Regions from separate parts of the Scopulibacillus cellulosilyticus genome, predicted to be linked through region 2. Evidence: predicted binding sites of a transcription regulator. Region 2 holds the regulator's gene; the other holds the start of a gene.
What was found. The regulator Rex, encoded in region 2, represses fermentation and respiration genes when NADH is low (regulators of the CRP and FNR family bind a similar motif). The targets are predictions, from matches to a motif close to TTGTGAAATATTTCACAA.

Region 1 (4,431 bases), on a different contig from region 2:
AATGGTGTACATGATGAAGGCATAATCTTAATAGGGTTTTGAAAAAGGAGGATATTAACATGGAGGATCAAGACCAAATTTTGCAACGGGCAATTGATGCTGCAGAGCAGGCGCAACAAGCTTGCAAGAAAGCTCACGATAGCGGGGATCCCGGTCAAATAGAAAAAGCAGAAAAACAATCGCACGAAGCGCAAATGCTGCTCCTAAAAGCAACAACCCAGTGTGAAGGCGACGACTCCATTGAGCAAATAAAACAAGCAAAGCATGAGCTGGCAGAATTGCAATTTTCAATGTTAAGTCTGAAAGAGGATTAGATACTATTATATGAAAAAAGCTGACTGCAAAAAGTACAGTCAGCTTTCTCATTAATATGCCAAACTAAATAACCCTTTAATATGTGACAAGTAGCGGACATTACTTGCTTCTTTCATTAGGGAAGCCGGAAGCCCTTTAAGCGGTGTAGAGTTGCCGCCGATGATAGCAACAGCGTCTTTACGTCCCAGGCTAGCCAATGTGCCTGAATTAACCGGGTTAAATGTTTCAAATGATTTGTTTTCTAAGTATGCATATAGATTATAGCCGATAAGTTCTCCCATTTGCCAAGCATTCTGTGCAGTAGGCGCATAAGGACGATCGCTATTTGGGCCAAAGGCAACAGCTGCGTCGCCGGCAACAAATACATTTTCATGTGAAACAGATTGAAGATATTCATTAACAGTTGCACGGCCGCGGTTCACTTCAAGGCCTGATTCACCTACTAGAGGAATGCCTTGTACACCGCCTGTCCATACGAATGTATTTGCTTTTATTTTTTGGCCGTCTTTCAGTTCAATGACATTTCCTTTAACACTTGTTACAGGAAGGCCTGTTAAGAATTCTACGCCGCGTGCTTCGAGGCTTGTTTGCGCGCGTTCGATTAAATCATCCGGCAAGACAGGAAGAATTTTCGGACCTGCTTCAACGAGTAATAGTTTTACTTCTTTAGGATCTACCCCGTAACCTTTAGCAAGCTTTGGCATAATATCAACAATTTCACCGACTAATTCAACGCCGGTTAATCCTCCGCCGCCAATTAAGATGGTTGCATCTGCTTCATCTTTTGTTTCTGCGTATTTACGGATTTTATCTTCAATATGATTATATATTCTGTTTGCGTCTTCAGCGGACTTTAATACCATGCTGTTTTCTTCAAGTCCAGGAATACCGAAATAAGCTGTTTGGCTTCCCAGGGCTACGACAAGTGCATCGTATGTTAAAGTCGTATTATCCGATAGTTTTACTTCTTTTTTGTCCACAGAAAATGATTCAACTTTAGCGATTTTAAGATCAATATCTTTTCCTTTGAAAAGCTTCGCCAACGGCAGGGCAACAGCTTGTTCGGACACATTGCCTGCTGCGAGGCGGTGCAATTCAGTAATAATTTGGTGTGTTGGGTACTGATTGACTACCGTTACTTGTGCTTCAGATTTACTTAAATATTTGCGAACATTTAGAGCAGCTAGTACGCCGCCGTAACCAGCGCCTAAAATGACAATTTGTTTTGACATAGTATTATCTCCCGTCTTTACTAATTGAATGTAAGGTGATGTTCAAAAAGTCCGGGAAAAATAGCTGTCGAATTTCTGCGTCAGCTTGTCCCTCCGCTCCTCACGTATTAAAGGCATACGTTCCGGTGCTCGGAGACTGCGCTTCCTTGAACTTCTCGGCTCTTTTTGTCCTCCTTTTTGAAACACACACTATAAGAATAGATTATTTATTATTACGATCTGCAGTAATTTGAAGATAAGCATTAATGAAACGGAAGAGCTTTTGAGCTTGAGGGTCTTTTATCATCCTTAAAAGGCCAAAAAGACCGATGACTTCATTGCTTTCTTCCGCACGATCTTTCGCTTCAATAGCAGTTGCTGCGATACCTTTTACAGTGTCTTTTACAGGGTCAACAATTTCTTGAATTGCGCCTACAGTATCATTTTTTAATACTTCGTCAGTAGCCATTGATTGAGCCATGTCATAAGTCTTAGTTAAAATATTGACGAGTTCAGTCAGCTTTGGAAGCTGCTCAACCAAGGCAGTTAAAGATTCCTGAACTTCAGGTTTTAACAGTTGATCAAGGACATCAAGTTGCTTTGGGTTTGCAGACAAATTTTGCAGTTCTTGTTCAGGTTTTGTCTGAGTAATTGTTTCTGACATATCCGATTCTCCTCTACGATAAGCACAGCTTAAATTTTTGGAAATTTTAGGGGCTTCCAAAGACCTCTTAACCCTTAATGGTTCATATAATCTTGTGAAAGTCTTCACAAGCATCCATAAAAATAATATACCTAATTTTATAAACTATCAATACTCCTGTTTGATTTTACAAGAAAAGGGTCATTAAGTATGAGATTAGTTAGAATTTAAAATGACGCGTTTATTTAAAGGTTGTGAAAAGGCTGTCTATATGATAATTTTGATTTGATAATGGTTATGTTGGGGGGTAAAGGGTATGAATAAGAAAGCATTATTAATGGCGGCTTTTACAATAATCATATGGGGTTCTGCCTTTCCTGCTATTCGGGCAAGCTTAATAGGCGGCTATTCTGCAGGTCATTTAGTGCTTATTCGCTTTCTTATAGCATCGGCAGCGTTTATCCTTTATGCTCTATGGCCAGGAACCGATTTTCGATTACCGAAAATAGAAGATCTTATAAAAATTTTAATTCTGGGATGGATCGGCATTAGTATTTATCATATAGGGGTATCATTCGGCGAACAAACCGTTTCTGCAGGTACAGCCAGTATGTTAATTGCATCGGCACCTGTTTTTACCGCACTAATTGCTGTTCTATTTTTAAAAGAACACTTGGGTCTCTTTGGATGGATAGGTCTTGGCATTGGTTTTATCGGTATTTTTATTATTACTTTGGGAGCGGCCGGCTCAACCTTTGATATCTCAAAGGGCGCTCTTTTTATATTAACAGCCTCTATCGCCACATCGGTTTTCTTTGTTTTTCAGAAACCGCTATTGGCACGTTATAAGCCAATAGAGTTGACGGCTTATTTTACATGGGCAGGTACATTGCCGTTTCTCTTATTCCTTCCCGGCCTCTTTCATGATATTCATCATGCCACAATAGGAGCGAATATATCGGCGTTATATGTCGGCGTTTTCCCGGCAGCTATCGCATACGCTACTTGGGCAATTGCCCTTTCCCTGGGCGAAGCAAGCTCTGTTACAAGCATGATGTATACTGAACCTGTAGTAGCTATTATTATTTCGTGGATTTGGCTTCGCGAGTTTCCAAGCATCCTATCCATTATTGGCGGTGTAATAGCTATTTCAAGCGTTATTGTTGTCAACGGGTTAGGTAAAGAACGCCGCCGTACGCTGAAAAAAAGCGCCTGATTTCTTAGAAAAAAGCTTGTCACCCTTGGGTGACAAGCTTTTTTCAATGATTTAAGAGCGAAAAACAATGATTTAAGAGCGAAAAACAATGATTTAAGAGCGAAAAACAATGATTTAAGAGCGAAAAACAATGATTTAAGAGCGAAAAACAATGATTTAAGAGCGAAAAACAATGATTTAAGAGCGAAAGTCATAGTTTAAGAGCGATTCCAATAATTTAAAAGCACAACTTGCAAAATTTGAGCCTTGAAGTACAGTCCTGTAAAATAATTTACAGAACAAAGATCAGAAAAAGGTGTTCTTAATGCAAAACTTTATTGTGGTAGGAGCAGGGATTCTTGGCGCCTCTGCTGGATATCATCTTGCAAAAGCCGGTGCAAACGTTACGATAGTTGATCGTCAGGATCTTGGACAAGCTACTGACGCTGCCGCAGGGATTGTCTGCCCTTGGCTTTCACAGCGGCGAAATCAAGCATGGTATCAATTAGCAAAAGGCGGGGCGAGGTATTATCCTCAGCTTATTAAGGACCTTGAAGGATGCGGGGAAACCGACACCGGATACGCGCAAGTAGGTGCCATTAGTATTTATCAAGACGAGCGGAAATTGGAAAAGATGGCAGAGCGGGCAGAAAAACGCCGTCAGGATGCACCGGAAATAGGTGAGATTACTCAATTATCTCCTGATGAAACTAGGTCGCTGTTTCCGCTGCTGGCAGAAGGCTACGGCTCTGTACATGTGAGCGGTGCGGCTCGTGTCAATGGACGGGCGCTTCGTCAATCTTTGATTAATGCAGCCAAAAAACATGGAGCCGCATGTATTCATGGAGAGGCTGAAATTGTCTATAAAGATAACGAGGTAACCGGTGTCAAGGCAGGAGGGGAGACATTGTCTGCTGATCAAGTCGTTGTCACTGCAGGTGCTTGGGCGAAAGAGCTGCTTAAGCCGTTGGAAATTAATTTTTTAGTAACGTCACAGAAAGCGCAAATTGTTCATCTTAATTTGCCAAATACTGATACAAGCCAATGGCCTGTTGTTATGCCGCCTA
Region 2 (4,431 bases):
TCGAATATCTTTTTCAGGTGTTAAAGGAAAGTCATCCCAAAGCTCATCCAGGACTGTTTTGTTGGATGTTAGCTGAGCTTGTTCTTGATCGTAGTATCCAATTGTTACATTGCTTCCCGTATGAACTTCTCCTGACAAACGCGTGCTGCCATTGGATACAGCTTTTAAAAGTGTTGACTTGCCAACACCATTTTCGCCAACAAGCGCGACACTTTCACCTCTGGTCATTGAGAATCCAAGGTTCTTCATAATCGGCTCTGAAGGATTATAACCAACTGTTAATTGATTAACTGATAGAACATCATGGCCGCTCTGTTTTTTTATTTCAAAGGAAAACTTGGCCGATTTTTCTCCGTCTGCCGGCTTTTCAATCCTATCAATTTTCTCAAGTTGTTTACGCCTGCTTTGCGCACGTTTTGTCGTTGAGGAGCGGGCTATATTTTTTTGAATAAATGACTCCAGTTTAGCAATTTCCTTTTGCTGCCTTTCATAAGCTTTCAAGTTGCTCTCATATTCCTGTGCCTTTTTCTCAAGGTATTGGGTGTAGTTGCCAACATACCTTTGTGCTTTTGTTTGAGAAAGTTCGTAAACCTTCGTAACCACTTTATCAAGAAAGTATCTATCGTGTGAGACAATAAGAATGGCCCCCGGATAATGCTGAAGGTAATTTTCAAGCCATGTGAGTGTACTGATATCCAAGTGGTTAGTCGGTTCGTCAAGAATGAGCAAGTCTGGCTTAATTAACAGCAATTTACCTAAAGCCAGCCGCGTTTTTTGCCCCCCGGATAAATTTGTAATCGGCGTATTTTCATCAAAGCCGCCAAAATTCAAACCATTTAAGACGCTGCGGATATCTGCCTGATAAGAGTATCCGCCTTTCTCTTTATAAATGTTTTGAAGAGAATCATAGTCTTTTAGAAGCTTTTGATAACTTTGCTCATCGGAAAACAGTTCGGGCTGGGCCATTTTTTCTTCCATCATTCTTAAGTCTTTTTCCATCTTCACTAACGGCTGGAAAACCGACAGCATTTCATCATAGATGGACCGATCGGACTCTAGGCTTGTATGCTGGGCCAAATAACCGACAGCAGTATCTTTTCCGAGAATGATATCTCCTGAATCAGGAGAAAGTTCACCAGCAATAATTTTTAATAAAGTTGATTTTCCCGAACCGTTTCTGCCAACTAAGGCAACGCGTTCTTGTGATTGCACTTCTATACTAATATTAGATAAAATAAGATCAGCAGCATATGATTTACTAATCTTATTGGTTTGTAGTAGAATCATGATTTTTCACCTCAAAATTTGAACACACACTATATAGTGTAGCTTATAATAGAAAGGACAAGCAACTTAATATTGTTACAGTTCTTTTATGAATACAGCTATTGCTTAAAGCTAAGGGGATCAAGGCAAAACTGATTTAATTAGCATAATCCCATGCAGTGATATAAATAAATCTGCCAATGGAGGTTAACATGAATCGTTTAACTCATATTAATGACCAAGGGCGGGCAAAAATGGTTGATGTTTCTGATAAGGAATCTACAGTCCGTACCGCTCAAGCAAGCACAAGTGTTGAGGTTAATGAAGAAATATATAAAGCCATCGTTAACCAAACAGTCAAAAAAGGTGATGTTCTGTCGGTTGCTCAAGTGGCAGGTATTATGGCAGCGAAAAATACGTCACAGATTATACCGATGTGTCACCCATTGGCACTTTCCGGTGTGGATATTACTTTTAGATGGGAAACTTCGCCATACCGTTTACATATTACGGCATTTGTAAAAACCAAAGGACCGACAGGCGTTGAAATGGAGGCATTAACTGCTGCTTCTGCCGCCGCATTAACAGTTTATGATATGTGTAAAGCGTTGGATAAAGGCATGGTTATTGGTCCGACTTATTTAAACAAAAAAACAGGAGGAAAAAGCGGAGATTATCTGAGAGAAGAACAAGAGTGATTCTCGGGAGGGCGTGCATAAATGATAGAAAGAATACCGCAGGCAACGGCAAAACGTTTGCCATTATATTACCGTACATTACAGCATTTACATTCATTGGGGAAAAACCGGATTTCATCTTCGGAATTTAGTCAGTCGGTTCAAATAGACTCCGCTACGATCAGAAGGGATTTATCTTACTTAGGTGCATTAGGAAAAAAAGGCTATGGTTATGATGTCGATCATCTCATAAACTTTTTAAGAGGGCTCCTAAATCAAGATGAAGTGACTGAAGTGATTCTGATAGGTGTAGGTAACTTAGGGACGGCATTATTAAAATACAACTTTCATAAAAATAATAATACAAGGATCATCAGGGCTTATGATATTGATGAATCAAAGATTGGCAAGAAAATAGCAGATACACCGATTTATCATCTTGATGATTTGGCGGGCGGTGATAATAACAATATTCCAGCCGCCATACTGACCGTGCCGGCCAGTGCGGCGCAGTTAGTCGCTGACAGGCTTGTATTAACCGGAATAAGTGGTATACTCAATTTTACACCGGTAAGATTATCTTTACCGGACAACATACTTATTCATCATATTGATCTTTCTGTTGAATTGCAGTCTATGGTATACTTATTGAAAAATTATCCAATGGAACCTATAGACAAGGGAGGTGAATAACAATGGGCTTAGGACCAGGCAGCATTATCTTAATCGCTATTGTCGCCTTAGTTATTTTTGGTCCAAAAAAGCTCCCCCAATTAGGCAAGGCAGCAGGACAAACGCTCAGGGAGTTTAAAAAAGCTACAAATGGTTTAGCGGAAGATGATGAGGACGAAAAGAATAAAAAGCAGGATGTTAGCAATGTCAAATAAGCGAATGAGTGTAGTAGATCACTTAAATGAACTAAGAAAGCGGTTAATGATTGTTGTTTTTGGCTTTTTTGTCACATTTATCATAGGCATGTTAGTGGCTAAACCAGTGATTATATATTTGCAACATTCCGAACAAGCCCAAGATATTGCTATGAATGCTTTTCGCGTCACTGATCCATTAAATGTCTACATGGAATTTGCTTTCATTATCGGGATTGTTCTTGTATCGCCTCTTATTATGTATCAACTATGGGCGTTTGTAAGCCCCGGATTATACGAGCATGAGCGTAAAGTCACATTATCCTATATTCCTGTAACGCTAATTCTATTTCTTATAGGGATCGCCTTTTCGTACTATATACTGTTTCCATTTGTCGTAGGATTCATGGGTAATTTAAGTAAAGCATTGCATATACAAAATGAGATTGGCATTAATGAATATTTTTCGTTTTTACTGCAATTAACTTTACCTTTTGGTTTTTTATTTGAAATGCCAATGCTCGTCATGTTTTTAACCAGGTTAGGGATTATTACACCTCAGTTTTTAACAAAAATTCGGAAATATGCGTATTTTGTATTGCTTGTGATCGCGGGAATTATTACACCGCCGGAGTTAATGTCACATTTAATGGTGACTGTGCCATTAATTATTTTATATGAGATTAGTATAGTTATTTCTAAATTTGCATACAGACAATCTGTAAAAAGGCTGAGCCAGGATATGTAACGGCTCAGTCGTTTTTTATAGGAATATGCATTTGATGTTAAAGAAAGCGGGCTGCGCCTTTGAATATGCTGCGGCGCATTTTAATGATCCAGGACTTTTACGGCTTGGCACCGGTCAAGTTTTCATAAGAGTAAATAACATGTCATTATCTTTTTAGCTTCTTTTTTGTTAAGATATTGATGGGTTAATTGCTTCTATGCCGTAAATTTGGATAGTATAAAGAGTAACTGTATCGTGAATATGAAGTATGCATAGTGTATAAGGAACATTTTTTAAGGGCGGGATGATGATGATACAACTTAAATCAATGAATGAAATAGCTAAAATGAAAGAAGCTGGGGAGCTCCTGGCAAGGACCCATCAAGAAATTAAGAAACTGATTAAACCGGGGGTTACAACTAACGAGATTGATGAATTTGTTGAAGGGTATTTGGCAGAACATGGCGCAACGCCTGAGCAAAAAGGCTATAATGGCTATCAATTTGCGACATGCGCCTCAGTCAATGATGAAATTTGCCATGGCTTTCCAACAGATACGCCATTGAAAAATGGAGATATTGTCACAATTGATATGGTTGTTAATCTTAACGGCGCTTTAGCTGATTCAGCCTGGTCTTACGCTGTAGGGGAAGTTTCAAAACAAGCTCAGGATTTGTTAGAAGTGACTGAAGCATCCCTTTATGAAGGCATTAAGCAGGCAGTTATCGGAAACCGTATAGGGGATATCGGCCACGCTATTCAAACTTTTGTCGAGCCTAAAGGCTATAGTGTTGTCAGAGATTTTGTAGGACATGGTATTGGACCAACCTTGCATGAAGAACCGCAAGTCCCTCATTACGGTTTAAAAGGTAAAGGGCTTCGTTTGAAAGAAGGT

Region 1: ACFQRG_RS02955 (helical membrane plugin domain-containing protein) is a predicted target of Rex. The motif match lies at 2,283-2,300, and genes of this name have one in related genera.

Annotation. Positions count from the first base shown of each region.
Region 1 is NZ_JBHTCO010000003.1:108,090-112,520, reverse strand. Features, by position in the region: gene ACFQRG_RS02965 (hypothetical protein) at 60-314, shown strand; gene ACFQRG_RS02960 (NAD(P)/FAD-dependent oxidoreductase) at 366-1,547, opposite strand; gene ACFQRG_RS02955 (helical membrane plugin domain-containing protein) at 1,750-2,190, opposite strand; gene ACFQRG_RS02950 (DMT family transporter) at 2,486-3,385, shown strand; gene ACFQRG_RS02945 (NAD(P)/FAD-dependent oxidoreductase) at 3,681-4,431, shown strand, end outside.
Region 2 is NZ_JBHTCO010000013.1:122,961-127,391, reverse strand. Features, by position in the region: gene abc-f (ribosomal protection-like ABC-F family protein) at 1-1,287, opposite strand, end outside; gene moaC (cyclic pyranopterin monophosphate synthase MoaC) at 1,479-1,964, shown strand; gene ACFQRG_RS11230 (redox-sensing transcriptional repressor Rex) at 1,986-2,636, shown strand; gene ACFQRG_RS11225 (twin-arginine translocase TatA/TatE family subunit) at 2,639-2,830, shown strand; gene tatC (twin-arginine translocase subunit TatC) at 2,820-3,557, shown strand; gene ACFQRG_RS11215 (hypothetical protein) at 3,592-3,714, shown strand; gene map (type I methionyl aminopeptidase) at 3,847-4,431, shown strand, end outside.